DNA from 2 places in the Streptacidiphilus sp. MAP12-20 genome. Region 2 is predicted to be linked to the other one. Evidence: riboswitches for the same ligand, from Rfam matches in the RefSeq annotation. Region 2 holds a riboswitch; the other holds the start of a gene.
The links. Region 2 has a riboswitch for thiamine pyrophosphate ahead of thiC (phosphomethylpyrimidine synthase ThiC). Riboswitches for the same ligand answer to the same signal wherever they lie in the genome.
Positions count from the first base shown of each region.

Region 1: it holds a riboswitch for thiamine pyrophosphate, as region 2 does, so the genes downstream of both, thiO (glycine oxidase ThiO) here and thiC (phosphomethylpyrimidine synthase ThiC) in region 2, are expected to answer to the same signal.

Region 1 is NZ_JBGCCK010000008.1:252,042-262,245, reverse strand. Features, by position in the region: gene ABIA32_RS13820 (AMP-binding protein) at 1-215, shown strand, start outside; gene ABIA32_RS13815 (PaaX family transcriptional regulator C-terminal domain-containing protein) at 225-1,061, shown strand; gene ABIA32_RS13810 (bifunctional salicylyl-CoA 5-hydroxylase/oxidoreductase) at 1,177-3,438, opposite strand; gene ABIA32_RS13805 (enoyl-CoA hydratase family protein) at 3,501-4,331, opposite strand; gene ABIA32_RS13800 (hypothetical protein) at 4,466-4,651, shown strand; gene ABIA32_RS13795 (NAD(P)/FAD-dependent oxidoreductase) at 4,759-5,928, opposite strand; TPP riboswitch at 5,953-6,064, shown strand; gene thiO (glycine oxidase ThiO) at 6,074-7,261, shown strand; gene thiS (sulfur carrier protein ThiS) at 7,258-7,479, shown strand; gene ABIA32_RS13780 (thiazole synthase) at 7,485-8,279, shown strand; gene pknB (Stk1 family PASTA domain-containing Ser/Thr kinase) at 8,327-10,204, shown strand, end outside.
Region 2 is NZ_JBGCCK010000001.1:184,371-194,574, reverse strand. Features, by position in the region: gene ABIA32_RS00880 (CBS domain-containing protein) at 265-732, shown strand; gene ABIA32_RS00875 (amidase domain-containing protein) at 849-1,997, opposite strand; gene ABIA32_RS00870 (thiamine biosynthesis protein ThiC) at 2,150-2,281, opposite strand; gene ABIA32_RS00865 (hypothetical protein) at 2,839-4,419, opposite strand; partial or broken gene ABIA32_RS00860 (transcriptional regulator) at 4,642-4,785, shown strand; gene thiC (phosphomethylpyrimidine synthase ThiC) at 4,877-6,691, opposite strand; TPP riboswitch at 6,687-6,834, opposite strand; gene ABIA32_RS00850 (YibE/F family protein) at 6,917-8,176, shown strand; gene ABIA32_RS00845 (hypothetical protein) at 8,316-10,037, shown strand; gene ABIA32_RS00840 (DUF5326 family protein) at 10,107-10,204, opposite strand, start outside.

The DNA of each region.
Region 1 (10,204 bases), on a different contig from region 2:
TCGCGGACGAGACGCGTGGGCAGGTGGTCATGGCCTTCGTGGTCCTCGCGGAGGGTGTCCCCGCGGACGACGGAACAGCAAAGGGGTTGCAGGACTTCGTGAAGTCCACGATCAGCGCGTACAAGTACCCGCGCCGGATCGAGTTCCGCGAGGCGCTGCCGCGCACGCCCACCGGAAAGCTCCAGCGGTTCCGGCTCCGCTCTCCCGATCTTTAGAGTGACCGTATGACCACTGAGCAGGACGCGCGCGAGCACACGCCGGGCTCGCTGCTCGTCACCTTCTTCGGCGCGCACGGCCGCGACCTCGGCGGCTGGATCGCCGTCGGCGACCTGATCCGGCTGATGGCGGCGCTGGGCGTGGACGCGCAGCCGGTGCGCTCGGCGGTCTCCCGGCTGAAGCGGCGCGGCTTCCTGGTGCCGGAGCCGCTGGGCGGGGTCGCGGGCTACGCGCTGTCGGAGTCGGCGCGCGAGCTGCTCGCCGACGGCGACCGCCGCATCTACGCGACCCGCGCGCCCCGGCTCGCCGACGGCTGGGTGCTGGCCCTGTTCTCCGTGCCGGAGAGCGAACGGCAGCAGCGGCACGTGCTGCGCTCGCGGCTGGCCCGCCTCGGCTTCGGCACGGCCGCGCCGGGCGTCTGGATCGCGCCTGCGCACCTCTACGAGGAGACGCGGCACGATCTGACGAGGCTGAAGCTGGCGCAGTACACCGACCTGTTCCGGGCCGAGCACCTCGCCTTCGAGGCGACGACGGAGTCGGTCCGCCGCTGGTGGGACCTCCCCGCGCTGGCGCGCTGCCATGAGGACTTTCTGGAGGTCCACGAGCCGGTACTGACGCGGTGGAACCGAGGACGCCCGGGGCCGGAGAGTGAAGCCTTCGCCGACCACCTCCGCGCGCTGGACAGCTGGCGCCGCCTCCCGTATCTCGACCCTGGCCTGCCACCTGAGCTGCTGCCTGCGGCATGGCCGGGTTTGCGCGCTGCGCGCGTCTTCCGGGACCTGGACACACGCCTCCGGCAGGCCTCCACGGATTTCGTTCGCACCACGGTTTCTGGCAACGCCTAAAGGGGCGCGGGGAACGGCGCGAGCAACCACCCCTGTGCGGATGGCCCTGAACGTTCGGATCAGTACGCGCGTGGGTGGCTTGTCGCGCAGTTCCTCGCGCCCCTACGCAGTGCAACTACCCTCGGCGCCCGGTCTGCGGTCGGCGACTGCCGGCGCGGTACTGGATCGGCCAGTCCACGCCCGCACCCGACCACTCCTGGTCCGCCGCCGCATGCAACGTCCACGCCGGGTCATAAAGATGCGGGCGCCCCAGGGCGACCAGATCCGCGCGGCCGGCCAGGATGAGGGAGTTGACGTCGTCCCAGGACGACACCGCGCCCACGGCCACCACCGGCACGCGCACGCGGTTGCGGATCGCGTCCGCGAACGGCGTCTGGTAGCTGCGGCCGTAGGCGGGCCGCTCGTCAGCGACGACCTGGCCCGTGGAGACGTCGATCGCGTCCGCGCCGTGCGCGGTGAACGCGGCGGCGATGGTGACGGCGTCATCGACATCGTTGCCGCCCGCCGCCCAGTCCGTCGCGGAAATGCGGACGGTCATCGGGCGGTCCTCGGGCCAGACCTCACGCATCGCATCGAAGACCTCCAGCGGCCAGCGCAGCCGCGCCTCCAACGAGCCGCCGTATGCGTCCTCCCTGCGGTTCGTCAGCGGGGAGAGGAAGGAGGAGAGCAGGTAGCCGTGCGCGCAGTGCAGCTCCAGCAGGTCGAAGCCGGCCGCCGCGCCCCGCCGCGCCGAGGCGACGAACTGCTCGCGCAGCTCCCCCAGCTGCGCCCGCGTCAGCTCGCCAGGGACCTGGCCGACGCCCGGCCGGTAGGCCAGCGGCGAGGGGGCCACCACGGGCCACGCGGAATCCTCTTCGAGCGGGTCGTCCATGCCCTCCCACATCAGCCTGGTCGCGCCCTTGCGCCCCGCGTGGCCGAGCTGGAGACCGATCGCGGCACCGCTGCTGCCGTGGACGAAGTCCACGACCCGGGCCCACGCAGTCTGCTGCGCCTCGGACCAGAGGCCCGTGCAGCCGGGCGTGATCCGCGCGTCGGGTGCGACGCAGACCATCTCCGTCATCACCAGTCCCGCCCCGCCGAGCGCCCGCGAGCCAAGGTGGACGAGATGGAAGTCGTTCGGGAGGCCTTCCTCGGCCGAGTACATGTCCATCGGCGAAACCACGACGCGGTTGCGCAGCGTGAGCCCGCGCAGCCGGAACGGCGTGAACATCGGCGGCGTGCCCGGCGCGGCGTCAGGACCGGCGAACTCCGTCTCGAGCGCGGCGACGTAGCCGGGGTCGCGCAGGCGCAGGTTGTCGTAGGTGATCCGGCGGCTGCGCGTCAGCAGGTTGAAGGCGAACTGCCAGCCCGGCTGGCCCAGGTACTGATCCAGGTTCTCGAACCACTCCAGGCTGGCCTGCGCGGCGCGCTGCGTCGACTCGACGACCGGCCGCCGCTCCGCCTGGTAGGCGGCGAGCGCCTCCGGCACCGAGCCGCTGCCGCAGCAGCTCCGCAGCGCCTCGGCCAGCGCGAGCGCGTCCTCCATCGCGAGCTTGGTGCCCGAGCCGATCGAGAAGTGCGCCGTGTGCGCGGCGTCCCCGAGCAGCACGGTGTTGCCGTCGTGCCAGGTGGCGTTGCGCACCGTGGTGAAGGCGATCCAACGCGAGTCGTTGCCGCGCAGGGCGTGGCCCTGGAGGGCGTCGGCGAAAAGCTTCTCGCAGGCCGCGATCGACTGCTGCTCGTCCAGCACGTCCAGTCCGGCCCGCTGCCAGACATCCTCGCGCATCTCGACGATGACGGTGCTCGCCTCCGCCGAGTAGGGGTAGCCGTGCAGTTGCATGACGCCGTGCTCGGTGTGCAGCACGTGGAACTGGAAGGCGTCGAAGACCAGGTCCGTGCCGAGCCAGATGTAGCGGCAGCGGCGCGTGTCGAGGCTGGGCCGGTAGATCTCGGCGGCGGCCGCGCGCGTCCGCGAGCGCACCCCGTCGGCGGCGACGACCAGGTCGTGGGTCCTGGCCAGCTCGGAGGCGGGCGGCGCCTCGGTGCGGAAGCGCAGGTCGACGCCGAGGGCGCGGCAGCGGGCCTGGAGGGTGTCGAGCAGTCGCCTGCGGCTGGTCGCGGCGAAGCCGTGGCCGCCAGAGGTGAACACCTGGCCGTCGGGCAGGTGGACGTCGATGTCGTCCCAGCGGGCGAAGCCTGCGGCGAGCTCGGCGTAGAGCTCGGGGTCGGCCTCCTCGATGCCGCCGAGCGTCTCGTCGGACAGGACGACGCCGAAGCCGAAGGTGTCCCCGGCCGCGTTGCGCTCCCAGACGGTCACCTCGTGCGCAGGGTCCTGCCGCTTGGCGAGGGCGGCGAAGTAGAGCCCGCCGGGACCTCCGCCGATCACCGCGATCCGCACGGTCGCCTCCCTCTCAGCTCATACTGGTTGTGTCACCATCGTAATGACAGCGCTATGCGCTGTCACCGGCCCTGCCACTTCGGCGGTCGCTTGCCGGTGAAGGCGGCGTGAAACTCGGCGTAGTCGGCGCTCTTCATCAGCAGCGCCTGCGTCATCGCCTCCAGTTCGACGGAGGCCGCGAGGCTCATGTCGAGCTCCTGCGTGAGCAGCGCCTTGGTCTGCGCGAGCGCGAACGCCGGCCCCTCCGCGAGCCTGCGCGCGAGCGCGCCTGCGGCGGCGTCGAGCTCGTCGTCGTCGACGAGCTCGCTGACCAGCCCGTACCGGTCGGCGGTGGCGGCGTCGATCGTGTCGCCGAGCATCAGCAGCTTTGTCGCGTGCCCGAGCCCGACCAGCCGCGGCAGCAGGTACGCGGCGCCCATGTCGGCACCGGCCAGCCCCACCTTGGTGAAGAGGAAGGCGAACCGCGCGGAGCGCGCGACCACGCGGAAATCGGCGGCCAGAGCCAGCACGGACCCCGCCCCCGCGGCGATCCCGTGGATCGCCGCGACGACCGGGATCGGGCACTCGCGCATCGCGCGGACGACCTGGCCGGTCATCCGCGTGAAGTCGAGCAGCTCGTCGGGACGCATGGCGAGGGTGGCCCCGATGATCTCGTTGACGTCACCGCCCGAGCAGAAGGCGCGGCCCTCGCCGCGCAGCAGGATCGCGCGGGTGTCCCCGCGCTGGGGCAGTTCCGCGAGCAGATCGCGCAGGTCGGCGTAGGACTCGAAGGTCAACGCGTTCAGCTTGTCCGGCCGGTCCAGGGTGACCGTCAGCAGGCCCGCGTCGTCGCGGGTCAGGCGGAAGTGCCGCCAGTCCTCGGTGAAGGGAACGGATCCTCGGAACGGGCTCATGATGCGGCGACCTCCCGTGATGGCGACTGGCGTCACGAACACGATATGCGCTCGGACTGACACAAGGGAACGGTGGCGCCGGGGGATGAATCAGGCATACTGCAGACAGACATGCATACGAAGGAGTTCTGAGCATGCGTTACGCGCTGATCGCCGTGGTCCTGGCGGGAACCTGCGTCCTGGAGTGGGTCACCTCCCCGACGACGCTGGCCGCGCTGGCGGTCGTCCTCCCGACCCTGGCCCTGGCCCCCATCGCGATCCTCGCGGGCCGCCCCCTCGGGAACGAGGACGAGGCACCCGGCAACCGACGGGTCGCTTAGGGGCGCGAGGAACTGCGCGAGAAACCACCCTGTGCGGATGGCCCTGTCCGTTCGGTTCAGTGCCTACGCGGGTGGCTTGTCGCGCAGTTCCCCGCGCCCCTGATGGTTCAGGCGAGTGCAGCCTTCAACGGAATCGCGGGGTCGACGGCCTTCGTAAGATCCAGCCGGGCGCCCGCTTCGATGATCTTCCGTCCCTGCGCCAGATCCCGGGGGCGGTCCACCGCAAGAAGCGCGATCAGCGCGTCGCCCCGCAACCACAGCACGGTGTCCTCGCCGCGGGCGACCATCTCGTCACCCGCGTCCCAGTGACCAACGACCTGCACCATGTGACCGAACTGCTCCGACCAGAAGTACGGCACCGGGTCGTAGGCGACCTCGCCGCCCCGCAGGTTCGCCGCCACCACCCGCGCGCCCTGGAGCGCGTTGTCCCAGTGGTGAACCGCCAGCCGCTCGCCGTACCGCCGTGAAGGGAACGACGCGCAGTCCCCCACCGCGTAGACATGACGCAGTCCGCCCGCCCGGAGGAACGCGTCCGCCGCGACCGCGCCGCGGTCGTCGAGGGCGATGCCCGAGCCCGCGAGCCAGCCGTTGTCCGGGCGGGCGCCGATTCCGACGACCACGACGTCCGCCGCGATCTCCGTTCCGTCCGTCAGCCACACCGCGTCCCGCTCGACGCCGCTCACCGCCGCGCCGGTGATCAGCCGCGCGCCCGCCGCCGCGTACCAGCCCCGCGTCCGCTCGCCCAGCTCCGCCGGCAACGCGCCCGCCAACGGCGAGGACGCCGCCTCGACGACCGTGACCTCGCAGCCCAGCTGTCGCGCGACCGTCGCCGCCTCCGCGCCGATCCAGCCCGCGCCGACGACGGCCACCCGCGTGCCCGGCCGCAGCGCGGCCTTCAGCGCGACCGCGTCGTCCTGCGTGCGCAGCAGGAACGCCGACGCCGGCTGGCCGGGCAGCGCGATCGGAGCCGCGCCCGTCGCCAGCACCAGCTGCTCGAAGCCGAGATCCCCCGCGTCGGTCTTCAGCAGCCGCGCCTCGACGTCCACCGACAGCGCCCGCCGACCGAGCGCCAGCTCGACGCCGAGACCGGCGAAGTCGATCTCGAAGCGCGAGTGCTCAGCCTTGCCGAGCAGCACGTCCTTGGAGAGCGGCGGACGGTCGTACGGCGGGTGGGTCTCCGCGCCGAGCAGTACCAGCGAACCGTCGTAGCCCTGCTCCCGCAGCGCCACCGCCGTCTGCACCCCGGCCATCCCGGCCCCGACGATCACTACAGCCATTCGGCCACTGTATAGAGTGGGTCGAGAAGTAGACACGGGAGCCTGGAGCACCGGGCTGAGAGGGAGGCTGACGCGCCTCCGACCGTCCGAACCTGATCCGGGTCATGCCGGCGAAGGGAGTGCAGCAGCCTTGTCACGCACGTCCATGCACACAAGCAGCGACGTCCTGGTCATCGGCGGCGGGATCATCGGCCTCGCTGTGGCCTGGCGGACGGCCCAGCGCGGCCTGTCCGTGACCGTGCTCGACCCGGACCCCGGCCACGGCGCGAACCAGGTCGCCGCCGGGATGCTCGCGCCGGTCACCGAGCTCCAGTACGGCGAGGAGCCGCTGCTCCGCCTCGGCATCGCCTCGAACGCTCGCTACGCCGACTTCGTCGCCGAGCTCACCGAGGCGAGCGGCGGCCTCGACACCGGCTACCGCCGCTGCGGCACGCTCGCGGTCGCGCTCGACGCCGACGACCGGGCCGAACTACGGGAGGTGCACGCCTTCCAGCAGCGGCTCGGGCTGGCCACGGAGTGGCTGAACGGGCGTGAGTGCCGCCGCCTGGAGCCGATGCTGGCGCCGGACGTGCGCGGCGGGACGCTGGTCGCGGACGACCACCAGGTCGACGGCCGCCGTCTCGGCACCGCACTGCTCGCCGCCTGCCGCCGGGCCGGCGTCACGCTGCACCCCTCCCGCGCGGCCTCCGTCCTCACCGCGCACGGCCAGGCCGTCGGCGGCCTCGCCGAGGACGGCACCCGGCTCACCTCCGCGCAGACCGTGCTCGCCGCCGGTTCCTGGTCCGGCGAGCTGCCCGGCCTGCCGCCGGAGGCCCAGCTGCCGCTGCGGCCGGTCAAGGGCCAGGTGCTGCGGCTGCGGATGACGAACCTGCAGGGTGGCCCGCTGCCGATGCCGTTCCTCTCCCGCAACGTCCGCGCGGTCGTGCGCGGCTGCCACATCTACGTGGTCCCGCGCGAGGACGGCGAGCTGGTCGTCGGCGCGACCTCGGAGGAGCAGGGCTTCGACACGACGGTCACCGCCGGTGGCGTCTACGAGCTGCTGCGTGACGCGCACGAGCTGCTGCCGGGCATCACCGAGCTGCCGCTGGTCGAGACCGGCGCGGGCCTGCGTCCGGGCACCCCGGACAACGCGCCTTTGCTCGGCCCGACCGCACTGCCCGGTCTGGTCGCGGCCACCGGCCACTACCGCAACGGCGTGCTGCTCACCCCCGTCACCGGCGACGCGATCGCCGAGCTGCTGGCGACCGGCAGCCTGCCGCCCGAGGCGGCCCCGTTCACCCCGGCCCGGTTCGCCGACGCCGAAACCCCCGCCCCGCTGGAGCTCTCCCAATGACCGCCGACCGTGCCCCTGTCCGCCTCACCGTCAACGGAGAGCCCCGCTCCTTCCCGACCGGGACGACGCTCGCCGAGGTAGTCGCCCAGCTCAGCACCGCACCGAGCGGAGTCGCGGCGGCCGTCAACGAGGCCGTCGTGCCGCGCAGCGCCTGGACCGGGACCACCCTCGCCGACGCCGACCGCGTCGAAATCCTCACCGCCGTCCAGGGAGGCTGACCGCCATGGCTGACGACGTCCTGACCATCGCCGACCGCAGCTTCACCTCCCGGCTGATCATGGGCACCGGAGGCGCCCCCAGCCTGGAGGTGCTGGAGCACGCGCTGCGCATCTCCGGCACCGAGCTGACCACGGTCGCCATGCGCCGGATCAACCCGGCCGCGCGCGGCTCCGTGCTGGAGGTGCTGCAGCGCTGCGGCATCGCCGTGCTGCCGAACACCGCCGGGTGCTTCACCGCCGGGGACGCCGTCCTGACGGCCCGTCTCTCCCGCGAGGCACTGGGGACGAACTGGGTCAAACTGGAGGTCATCGCCGACGAGCGAACCCTCCTCCCCGACCCGATCGAGCTGCTGGACGCCGCCGAGACCCTGGTCGACGACGGCTTCGTGGTCCTCCCCTACACCAACGACGACCCGGTCCTGGCCCGCAAGCTGGAGGACGTCGGCTGCGCCGCCGTCATGCCGCTGGGCTCACCGATCGGCTCGGGCCTGGGCATCCGCAACCCCCACAACTTCCAGCTCATCGTGGAGCGGGCGAACGTCCCGGTCATCCTGGACGCGGGCGCGGGCACGGCGTCCGATGCCGCGCTGGCCATGGAGCTGGGCTGCGCGGCGGTGATGCTCGCCACGGCGGTGACCCGCGCGCAGGAGCCCGCGCTGATGGCGGAGGCGATGCGCAAGGGGGTCGAGGCGGGACGTCTGGCGTACCGGGCGGGCCGAATCCCGCGCCGCTTCCACGCCGAGGCGTCCTCACCGATGGAGGGCCGGGCCAGCTTCGACCCGGAGGCTCCGGCGTTCTGACGCCTACCGGGGCCCCTGGCCGCTCGCCGCCCCGTACACTCCGTGGGATGGACACGACGCTTCACGACCCCCTTCTCGGGCGCCTGCTCGATGACCGGTACCGGGTCGAGCAGCGGATCGCCGTGGGCGGCATGGCCACGGTGTACCGGGGCGTGGACACCCGACTGGACCGGGTGGTCGCGCTCAAGGTCATGCACCCGGGCTTCGCCTCCGATCCGGAGTTCGTCGAGCGGTTCATCCGCGAGGCCAAGGCCGTCGCCCGGCTCTCGCACCCGAACGTCGTGGGCGTCTACGACCAGGGCGACGACCACCGGTCGGCCCCGCCTGCGGTGTTCCTGGCCATGGAGTACGTGCCCGGCTGGACCTTGCGCGACCTGCTACGGGACCGGGGCGCGCTGAGCGTCCGCACGGTGCTGGACATCCTGGAGCCGGTGCTCGCCGCGCTCGGAGCCGCGCACCGGGCGGGACTGGTCCACCGCGACGTGAAGCCCGAGAACGTCCTGCTGACCGAGGACGGCCGGGTCAAGGTGGCCGACTTCGGACTGGTCCGCGCCGTCAACGGCCAGACCGCTGCGACCACCCAGCAGGTGATGGGCACCGTCTCCTACCTCGCCCCCGAGCAGATCGAGCGCGGCGCGGCCGACCCGCGCACCGACGTCTACGCCTGCGGCGTGATGCTCTACGAGATGCTGACCGGCTCCAAGCCGCACACCGGCGAGAACCCGATGCACGTCATCTACCAGCACCTGAGCGTGGACGTGCCGCCGCCGTCCTCGGTGGTGCCGGGCCTCGCGCCGCAGTTGGACGCCATAACGGCCACCGCGACCGCGCGCGACGCGTCGTGGCGTCCGGCCGACGCGGTCGAACTGCTGGCCGCGCTCCAGCGGGTCCGCCGCGAGCTGACACCGCAGCAGCTCGACGCCGAACCGAACCCGTTGCCGCACCAGCAGGGCGGACCCGACTCGCTCTCCTCGCCCACCACCATGCTGCCGCCACCGGTCGAGCGGACCTCGATCATGGACCCGGCGATGCTGCGGCAGCTGCCGCCGGACCTGGTGATGCCGCGCCGCGAGCAGCCCGAGCCGCCGCCCGTCGCGCTGCGGCGTCGCGAGCGGGGTGGTGACCGGCGGCCGCGTTGGGTGCTGCCGGTCGGCGTGGTGCTGGCCCTGGCCCTGCTCCTCGCCGGGCTGACCTGGGCGCTCAACGGCGGCCTCTACACGACCGTGCCGGGTGTGCTGGGCGAGCCGCAGGCGACGGCCGTGCAGACGCTGGAGCACGACGGCTTCGTGGTGCACGTGAAGCAGGACTTCTCGGCCTCCGTCGCCAAGGGCTCGGTGATCGGCACCGACCCCGGCCCCGGCTCCCGTGTCCGCAAGGACGCGGACGTGACGATCGACGTCTCCAAGGGCGCCCAGCGGCCGACCGTGCCGCCGCTGGCCGGCAAGTCCGTCGACGACGCGAAGGCGGCGCTCCAGCAGGCCGGACTGGTGGTCGGCAACGAGCAGCAGCAGGGCGATCCGACGATCCCGGCGGGTTCGGTGATCGGCTCGACCCCGGCGGCCGGCACGCAGGTGGATCCGAACACGACGGTCGACCTGATCGTCAGCACCGGTGCGCAGCCGGTCGACCTGCCGGACGTCACCGGCGAGACGGTCGACCAGGCCACGGCGGACCTTCAGGCCAAGGGCTTCCAGGTGAAGCTCGACCCGAACCAGGTCTTCTCCGGCCAGGACGCCGGCACGGTCGCCTCGCAGAACCCGCCGGCCGGTCAGTCCCAGCAGGGCATCACGATCACGCTGACCATCTCGAAGGGCCAGCAGCAGCTGAACGTCCCCGACGTGACCGGGATGAGCGAGAAGGACGCGACGAAGACGCTCAAGCAGGCGGGCTTCAAGGTCCGCACGCTGGGCTTCACGCTCTTCGGC
Region 2 (10,204 bases):
GTCGCCATGTCGGAAGCCGCCCGTCCGGTTCTCCGGGAGAACCGCTCATGACCCAGGGCGACAGCGACGTGATTGCCGGTGTACGACATGTCCTCGGTTGCCTTCCACGCTACTCCTGCCAGTCCACCCCGCACCGTGCCGCCCGGGAGTAACCTGGACGCAACCAGGGCATTCCGCATTCCGGACTCCGTTCCGGCTTCGTTCTGGTTGCGCACAATGCCGGGCAGACTTCACACAGGCCCGGAGACGGGTTCCGGTGTCACTGTGACCACCACCCTTCCCCTTTTGCCGGAACGTCTGCCGGAGAGCCTCAGCCCCGGCCTCAGCACCGGCCGCCACACCGGTCTCACCGTCGCCGACGCGATGGAGCCGTGCGAGTACCAGATAGCCGACGACAGCACCGTCGATCAGGCCAACGACATCCTGTGTGGCGCGCACGTCGACTACCTTCTCGTCCGCGACCACAACGGCCGCTGCGCCGGCCTGGTGTCCAGGGCCAGTCTCCACCCGTTCCTCGCCCGCTCCTGGTACACCGAACGCACCCCGATCCGCGACACCGCCCACCAGCGCGGCCCCTTCGCCTGGCCCGGCCTGGGCCTGCGCATGGCATCCCTCACCATGATCATCAAGGACCTCGCGATCTGGCCGGTCGTCGACGACGACGGCTACCTCCTCGGCGTCATCAAGCGCGACCGGGTCCAGGGCATGCTGCGCGCCGGCGCCCTCGTCTGAGCGGGCGCCACACCATGATCGCCAGGTGTTTCACGTGAAACACCTGGCGATCATGGTCGGCGGTCCCGGCCCCGTCGAACCGTCCGCCGCTGTCAGGTGCTGTCAGGTGCTGTCTGTCAGGTGCGATAGGCGTAGTAGACCGCGTCCGGGAAGGACATGACCAGGCTCGCCACCGACCTGCGATAGGTGTTCGTGGAGTGGTAGGTCACGTACGGCATACCGGACCGGCTGCGGTAAGTGACGATCATGGAGTGGTCCTTGGAGCCGTCCCGGTTGAAGTCCATCTGCAGGATGTCCCCGACGCCGAGCTGGTAGACGTTCTTCAGGTTCGTCACCCGCTTGCTGGAGAGCGCGAACCAGGACCAGTCGTTGGCCCCGACCCAGGTCCAGCTCTCGCTGTCGGCGCTGTACCACCAGTTGTGATAGTCCGAGTCGATGCCAGGGGCGTTCTTCCAGCCGCCCGCCTTCAGCGACTGGCTGATGAAGTTGGTGCAGTCCCCGCCCGCGCCGTTGAACTGCCGGTAGGCGGGGTTGTAGCGGCTCCAGTACTTCTCCGCGTAGGCCGCCATCGCCGCGTAGTTGTACCCCTTGGAACTCACGCCCTTCGGAAGCGGCGAGGCCGGCCACGAGGTGTCCGCGGGGGTCCCCTGCAGGGGGTCGACGGACGCGGCCGACGCCACGTTCGGGGCGGGCGCGTTGACCTGCGGAACGCCGCCGGTGAGCTGGTCCTCGATACCCGTCAGCTGCCAACGCCCTTGGGACGTGGCGGCGAAGGTCACGTCATGCTTCGCCTGGAAGCCCGTCGTCGCGGGCTCGTCGCCGCGCAGCTTCTTGTAGGTCAGGGTCGTGGTCTCGGTGACGTAGACGTCGGCCCGCCCGCCGTTGACCACGACGTTGTCCACTGTGACCTTGGTACGACCCGCGCTGTACACCTCTCCCACAGCCGCAAGCCGCGCTTTGCGGGCCCGCAGCGAGGAGACGACCTGGTCCTCGGTCCGGGCCAGCCCGGCCGCCAGGCTGACGTGCGCGTCCGCTTGCGGGGCCGCCTGCCGGGCGGCAGTCGTGTTCAGCAGTGCCGCCGTCCGTCGGTCCAGAGCGGCCTGCGCCATGCGGTCGAAGGACGCGATGGTGGCTCGATCCACCTTCCCGGGCGCTCCGACGATCCCGGGCGCGCTGGCCGCCGAGGCCGATGAGATCACCCCAGCCACCGCGGCCGCAGCGAGCACCGCCCCCGCCGTGGAGATCAATAGGGTCTTTCGCTTCACGTCACTCCCCCTCCGTCGCCCGATCAACTCCGATCCGGCAGGGGGAATCCTCGCATCCCCGAGCGAACCGTCGAACAACAGCCCGCCCCTGACGACGCTTCACAGCAGGGACCGGTCGCGCGCCGCAGCACGGACCGGTCCCTCGGCCAGGCTCAGTCCACGACGGGCAGGTAGCCCCGGTTACCCTGGGCCGCGAACTCCTCGGACTTGGCTCGCATGCCCGCGTCCGGGTCGAGCGCGAGGTCCGCACCGAACTCGTCGCGGATGTTCGGCGAGATCTTCATGCTGCCGCAGAAGGGGCAGACATGGCTACGGGGGACGAGAAAGACAAAAGGCTTCGGGGGTTACTCCCCGATCCTCCCAGCGTGGAGGAGGTCAAGACGCTCCTCGCGGTGGATCCGCAGATGAAGTGCATAGTCTGGCTGCAGGGTGCATCGTCGCGGTGAGCAGGTCGGATGTGGCCCACGGCGCGGTCAGGCCCAGTGCGCCGACCTCACCTGCCTACGGACAACGGCACCTGGCCTACGGCGAACATCTGGATCATCCGCCTCGACGAAGCCGACGGGGCCGGTTGAGTGGCGCGAGTCCGTCACCGCCTGCATGCCCCAGCCCGACAAGCCGGCGCGCTCCAACTTGACCAACCCAAACCGCTGCTGATCGCTGAGCGCGTCACCGTTGCCACCAGCACCGGGCGGCCGACCGCCGTCGTTCAAGGCAGCACGTGCTCCGCGTCAGACCCGGCCGTGAACCCCCATGGATGCCCGCAGGCGAGTGCACGGACAGGCCCGCACCGGGAAGCCGGTGCGGGCCTTCTGAGTCTGTGGGCTCATTGGGCGTCGCGTTACACGCGCGCGTTCTCGAAGTAGCCCGAGACGTCGAGGATCACGTCCGTGCCCCCGGCGCCCGCGTTGTAGATCGCGATCCAGCCGTTGAACTGGCTGGGAGTGACGGACGCGCCCTTGGCGAGAGTCTGCCCCGCAGTCCAGTTGGTGTTCGAGGTGCCCGGGATGGGCGCCCCGTAGGTATAGAGGTTCAGATAGCCGGCAGACCTGGTGTTCGTGACCGTCACGTTCATCTCGACCGCCGCGACCGGCATGGCCCACTCGCCGAGGTTGAGGTCGTACTCGACTCCGCTCGCGATCTGGCCCTGGCGGTCCTGCCGGCTGTCGAAGACTCGGCTCGGCGCGAGCGGCACGAATACCGTCGTGGCGAAGTTCGGCGACGCCGAGTAGTACCCGACGATGTCCACCACCAGGTTCACCGAGGCCGTGGTGCCCAACGCGGCGGTCAGGTCGATCCTGCCGTCCGCGGCCACCGGGACGACGGCGTTGTTCGAGACGATCTGCCCCTTGGCGAAGTTCACGTTGGACGTGCCCGGTCGACTCGCACCGTCGGCGTACGCGGTGACGAAGCCGCCGTTGGTCGCGTTGACGACGGTGATGTTGACCGCGGCCGCCGTCATCTCCCCGGCCGGGGGCAGGTAGGTGTCGCCGAGCGCGACCGCGAGCTTCACGGTGCCGCCGTTGGGGACAGCGCCCTTCGAGGCGCCCGTCCCGATACGGGTGTCAAGGAGGCGCTGCGGCATGACGGGCTCGTAGAGGTCAGGAGCCGTACGCGAGTAGTAGCCGCTGGCATCCGCGATCAGGTTGATCGTGCCGCCCTTGTCGGCGAGGTAGACGTAGCCGTCGCGCCCCACGGGCACGGTGACGAGGTTCGCAACGGTCTGCCCCGGGACGTAGTTGAGGCTTGAGGCAATAGGCACCGCAGTGCCGTCGTCGCTCGGATATGCCGTGACGAAACCGGCTCCCGAGACTGGGACGGCCGTCAGGTTCAGCACCACCGCGGTCACGCCGCTCGACGGCACCGGCCCGGCGCCCTCGACCCGCAGCTTGACGATCGAGTTCGGTCCTACGGTGTGCTTGGCAGCACCGATGCCGTAGCGCGTATCCAGGAGCCGGGTCGGCGTCACCGTGGAGTACGCCGAGCCGAGCGTGTTCACCTCGACGGAAGCGGTGGCTGTCGCACCATTGCTGTCGGTCACGGTATCGGTGACCAGGTAGGAGCCCGGAAGGATGTAGTCGAAGCTGCCTGTGTCAGTGTTGCCGTCAGTCAAGCTCCAATCAATGGGGCTCTTGTTCGCAGAGTCGTAGATATGGTCCGACATCGCGTTGTTCGATGCCACGGTGGCCCCGGCGGTGCTGTCCGAGAACACGCTCTTGATCTTGAATCCCAGCGCGCTGGACTGGGTGAGCGTCAGCGTCACATGCGCCGGGGAAGTTCCCGTCGACGACGCCGTGTACGTCTGGTAGTTCGATGAGGCCACGGGTCCGGTCGAGTTGATCCACTGCTGCGGCACGCTGGCCGCCGTCGCCGGGCTGGACGCCCCGACCAGTCCCATGCCGATGACCATGCTGAGAAACATTCCGCACCGAGCCTTGCCAGCCCGTTTTATCAAGGTATCCGCCTCTAGGCAGCCAGTGAGTTCGAGCGGATTGTAGTACTACAGCTGCACCCTTCTGCGATCACCTTCGAGCATGGGACCGGGCGGGGCGGGAACGCGCCGCGTCGGCGCTTGGCGACTGGGGTCCGGTGAGCGATATGCCAGTGATGCGCGTCCAGAGCGTGCCCGCCGCTGGGAATTTGGCGGGGAGTCATGTCCCAGGCCGCACTCGCCGCCTCGCACCTGCAACGGCGTGACCTTGAAGCGGCACACCCAGCGGGCCTCCGAACACTCAACCTGTCCCGGCAGGTGACGTCCTCCCGCTGCGTCGAGGCAGTCCAAGAACTCCTGTCAGCCGCGTAAGTCCGACGGCGTGGAAGGGCCAGTGCACGCGCTCTCCCCAGACCGCGCGCACTGGCCCTGGCTTGTGTCCGACCCTTTAGTCGACGACCGGCAGATAGACCTGGTGGCCAAGCGCCGCGAACTCCTCCGACTTGGCCTTCATGCCAGCGACGACCGTCGAATCGTCGCTGTTCAGCGCCTGGTCACCGGCGAACATCTCTATGACGGTTCGACTAATCTTCATGCTGCAGAACTTCGGCCCGCACATCGAGCAGAAGTGCGCCGTCTTCGCGGGCTCCGCCGGCAGCGTCTCGTCGTGGAAGTCGCGGGCGGTCTCCGGGTCGAGGGCCAGGTTGAACTGGTCCTCCCAGCGGAACTCGAAGCGGGCGTCGGAGAGGGCGTCGTCCCAGTCCTGGGCGGAGGGGTGGCCCTTGGCGAGGTCCGCGGCGTGGGCGGCGATCTTGTAGGTGATCACGCCCGTCTTCACGTCGTCGCGGTTGGGCAGGCCCAGGTGCTCCTTCGGCGTGACGTAGCAGAGCATCGCCGTGCCCCACCAGGCGATCATCGCCGCGCCGATGCCGGAGGTGATGTGGTCGTAGCCGGGGGCCACGTCCGTCGTCAGCGGGCCCAGTGTGTAGAAGGGGGCCTCGTCGCAGATCTCCTTCTGGAGATCCATGTTCTCCTTGATCTTGTGCATCGGGACGTGTCCCGGGCCCTCGATCATCACCTGGACGTCACGCGCACGCGCGATCCGACCGAGCTCGCCCAGCGTCTGCAACTCAGCGAACTGCGCCTCGTCGTTCGCGTCCGCGATCGAGCCGGGACGCAGCCCGTCGCCCAGCGAGTACGTGACGTCGTACGCGCGCAGGATGTCGCAGAGCTCCTCGAAGTTCGTGTAGAGGAAGTTCTCCTGATGGTGCGCCAGGCACCACGCCGCCATGATCGAGCCGCCGCGCGAGACGATGCCGGTCTTGCGGCGGGCCGTCATCGGCACGTAGCGCAGCAGCACGCCCGCGTGCACGGTCATGTAGTCGACGCCCTGCTCGCACTGTTCGATCACCGTGTCCCGGTAGACCTCCCAGCTCAGCTCCTCCGCCTTGCCGTCGACCTTCTCCAGCGCCTGGTACAGCGGCACCGTGCCGATCGGAACGGGCGAGTTGCGCAGGATCCACTCGCGGGTGGTGTGGATGTTGCGGCCGGTGGAGAGGTCCATCACGGTGTCCGCGCCCCAACGCGTCGCCCAGGACATCTTCTCCACCTCCTCCTCGATCGAGGAGGTCACCGCCGAGTTGCCGATATTGGCGTTGATCTTCACCAGGAACTTCGAGCCGATCAGCATCGGCTCCGACTCCGGGTGGTTCACGTTGGCCGGCAGCACGGCCCGGCCCGCCGCGATCTCCTCACGGACGGTCTCCGGCCACATGCCCTCGCGCAGCGCCGCGAACTCCATCTCCGCCGTGACGATCCCCTGTCGCGCGTATGCGAGTTGGGTCACCGCCGCGCCCTCGCGTCCGCGACGCGGGCGGCGCGGGCGGCCTGGGAAGACCGCGTCGAGGTTGGCCAGACCCGCCCCGCCGCGCGGGGTGGTGTGTTTGAGGCCGTCGTCCTCCGGGCGCGGCTCGCGCCCGTGGTAGTCCTCGACGTCCCCGCGCTGGCTGATCCAGGCGTCACGCAGCGGCGGCAGGCCGCGGCGCACGTCCGGTTCGAAGCCCGGATCGGTGTACGGACCCGAGGTGTCGTACAGCGGGACGGTGCCGCCCGTGCTGAGCAGCACCTCACGGTACGGGACGCGCAGATCGGGGCGGGTCCCCTGGCGGTACGCCTTGCGCCAGGCCGGGGTGGGGTAGCCACCCCCCGTGCTGGAGCCCGTGCTGGAGGCAGACTTCTGCTGTGCGTCGTCGTGCATGGTCATCAGACCCACTACTCCCTACGCCGGCATTACCCGGTCAGGTTCCTGCGGTCGGCGCAAGCGTTCGTCGTACGCGAATTCACGTTCGCGTGTACGACGGTCAGCGCCCTCTCAGCCCGGTGCTCCGAGCTCCCGCGTCTACAGATGAGATGCACACACCGTAGCGAGGGGTGCCATCGCTTGGCCAGGGCTGTCCGCGGAGCGGTCGCCGCTGTAGCGTTCGCCAGCGTGGCAGAGCAGCACCACCCGGCCCACGAGCACAGCGGGCAAACCGGGCACAGCGGGCACACCCACGACCACGGCCCCGCCAGCCCCGCCTCCGCGCGGCTGCGCGTGCTGCTCGCGGCCGTGCTGGTGCCGTTCGCGCTGGCCGTGCTGTGCGGGCTGGCACTGCTCTGGCCCGCGCCGCTGCCCTCGCACGCGCCGACGGGGACCGGCTTCGACCAGCTGACCGTGAGCGGCACCGTGACCGCGACGCGCTCGGTCCCGTGCGGACAGGGCACCACGACGACCTGCACCGAGATCACCATCCACCTGACCAGCGGCAAGGACAGCGGCCACAGCGTCACGCAGACCCTGCCGCCGGACCAGAGCGCCGTCTACCTCGCGGGCGAGCAGGTCGTGGTGGACTACTCGCCGAGCGCCCCCGCCGCGCTCCAGTACACCGTCGAGGACGCGGACCGCAGTACGCCGATGGCGATCCTCGCGGGCGTCTTCGCCATCGCCGTCGTCCTGATCGGCCGACTGCGCGGCCTGGCCGCGCTGGTGGCGCTGGCGATCAGCTTTCTGGTGCTCGCGTTCTTCGTCCTGCCGGCGATCCTCGGCGGGGAGAACCCGCTGGCGGTCGCGGTGGTCGGCGGCGGGCTGATCATGCTGCTCGCGCTCTACCTCTGCCACGGCCTCTCCGCGCGCACCTCCGTCGCCGTGCTCGGCACGATGGTCTCGCTCGCACTGATCGGCGGCCTCGGCGAGGCGTTCATCCAGCTGACCCGACTGACCGGCAACACCTCCGACGAGACCGCCTTCGTGCACTCGCTCTTCCCCGGCATCCAACTCCCCGGCCTGCTGCTGGCCGGCGTCATCATCGGCTCGCTCGGCGTACTCAACGACGTGACGGTCACCCAGGCCAGCTCGGTCTGGGAGCTGCGCGCCGCCAACCCGACCATGGGCGCCCGCGCGCTCTACCGCGCGGGCATCCGCATCGGCCGGGACCACATCGCGTCGACGGTCAACACCCTCGTCATGGCCTACGCGGGCGCGGCGCTGCCGCTGATGCTGCTGTTCTCGCTGTCGCATCGGGGCGTCTGGCAGGTGGCCACCAGCGAGATCGTGGCCGAGGAGGTCGTGCGCACGCTCGTCGGCAGCATCGGCCTGATCGCCTCCGTGCCGCTGACGACGGCGCTGGCCGCGCTGGTCGCGTCGCGGGACGTTCGGGACACAACGCCAGTTCCGGCACCCGGAAGGGCCTCGCACCGGCGGCGTCGATAAGAATCCGACGTCTTTTGTACAAGCGATATGTGCGAATGGCACACGGAACGCTAAAGTCCACTCGCTGATCACCATCGGGTGATCCCTCATACCTTTCACGAGGAGCTCCGTGCGCATATCCCGCCGGCGCCTCAGATCCATGGCTGTGCTGACCGGCACAGCTCTGTGCGCCTCCCTCCCTCTCGCGGGCGCGGCCCATGCCGCTACACCGGCCGCAACCATCTCGGTGAGCGTCAACGGCGCCGCTCCGGGCACGATGCCGACGGTCTCCGGAGTCATCGACCTCGCCGCGACCATCACGCCGGTGCCCGGATCCCCGGTCCAGATGGTCCGGTTCGGCTTCCCGTTCGGCCCTCCGGCGCTCTACGGGGTCGTCACCCCGGCGCCGGGGCAGTGCGACAGCACCTGCACCGTCCACTTCTCTCTCAACACCGCAGCGCTGCTCCCTTACGCCACGGGCGGTGCTGAGGTGCCGGCCATGACCGACGGGACCCGGACCATCCCCGTCAGCGTGATCAGCGCCGCCTCGAACGCCACCGCCTACGCCAACCTGGCCGTCGACAACCATCGTCCCTCAGCCGGGACTGCTCCGGCCGGGGCCTGGCCTGTGCGCGTCGGCAAGTCGCTGAGTTGGACGGTCACTCCATCCGTCTCAGCGACGGCGACGGCCGGAACGGCGATCTCCGACGTGGAGTTGGAGGCGCCCGGCAACCCTGCCCTGCCGGTCACGCACTTCGCCAAGAACGCAGACGGCAGCTGGACGGTGACCGCCGACGCCGGCGCCCTTCCCGCAGGCGCCACCTACCGCGTCGCCGCCGTCGCCACGGACAGCAACGGCACGGTCAGCTATCCCCTGACCGAGGTCATCGCCGGGGCCAACGAGACCGGTTTCACGCTCAACGCGCCCGCAGCGACGGTCACCGGACCCGACTGGCACGCGCTCAGCCTCAGCTACAGCTACCCGAGCTGGTTGGCCTGCGGCTGGTCCAGCCAGACGTACGGCGGCCCGACCAACGTCGAGCTGCAGGTCGATGGCACCGTATGGCAGGACTCACCGGTCAACATCGCCAACCTCAGCTCGAATGCGGCTGGGTCCTGCATTCTGCCGGCGACCGGCAGCACCGGTGCCGCCAACAAGCCGCTGCCTCTCGGCAAGCACACGCTCACCTGGGTGGTCACCGACAGCGCCGGAATCAAGGAGACCGCGACCGAGCCGGTGACCGTGGCTCTCCCGCTGACCTCCGACTGGCCGACGACGGCGAAGACCTACGTGGCCGGCAGCACCATCCGCCTGACGCCCAAGATCACGTCGGCGGACGGGGTAAGCGCGCTGCAGTCGTGGAGCATCACCGCCCAGAACGGTGTCACGCTGGCCTCGGGCAACGGCTCGACCGCGCCCGCGCTCGCGCTCGCCACGTCGGCGACCCAGGAAACCGGCGGCTCGCTCCTCCTGCACCTGGTGTCCACCAACGGGCTGACCACGGACCAGTCCTTCACCTACCAGACGGGCTGGGCCACTGCGGCGTTCGCGCACCTCTCGGCGACCTCCGTCAAGCTCGGGACCTGGTACCAGCTCTCCGCCACCGTCTGGGATCGCCCCACCGGGATCTGGACGGCCAACCCGGGGGACCAGGCGAGCATCCAGTACCAGTGGGCCGCACCGGGCAGCAACATCTGGCACAACGGCTCGGTGGTCCACGTCGCCGGCCCGCAGGTGACGCGCCCGCCGGCGGTCTGGATCAAGGCCACCGGCAGCGCCTGCTTCCGCGCGGTCTACACCCAGACCTACCCGCTGATCACCCCGTACGGATCCACGCTGATCCCGGCGACCAGCGCGCCGGTCTGCGTCACCGTGAAGTAACCACTCCAGCAAGCGTACGAGGGCCGACCCGCAGTCGCGGGTCGGCCCTCGTACGTGTGTGAGGCTCAGTCAGCTCTTGGATGCCTTCTTCACCAGGATCACGACCACCGCGCCCAGGCCAACGACCACCAGCGCCTTGATGATGAAGCTCATCAGGCCGAAGACGA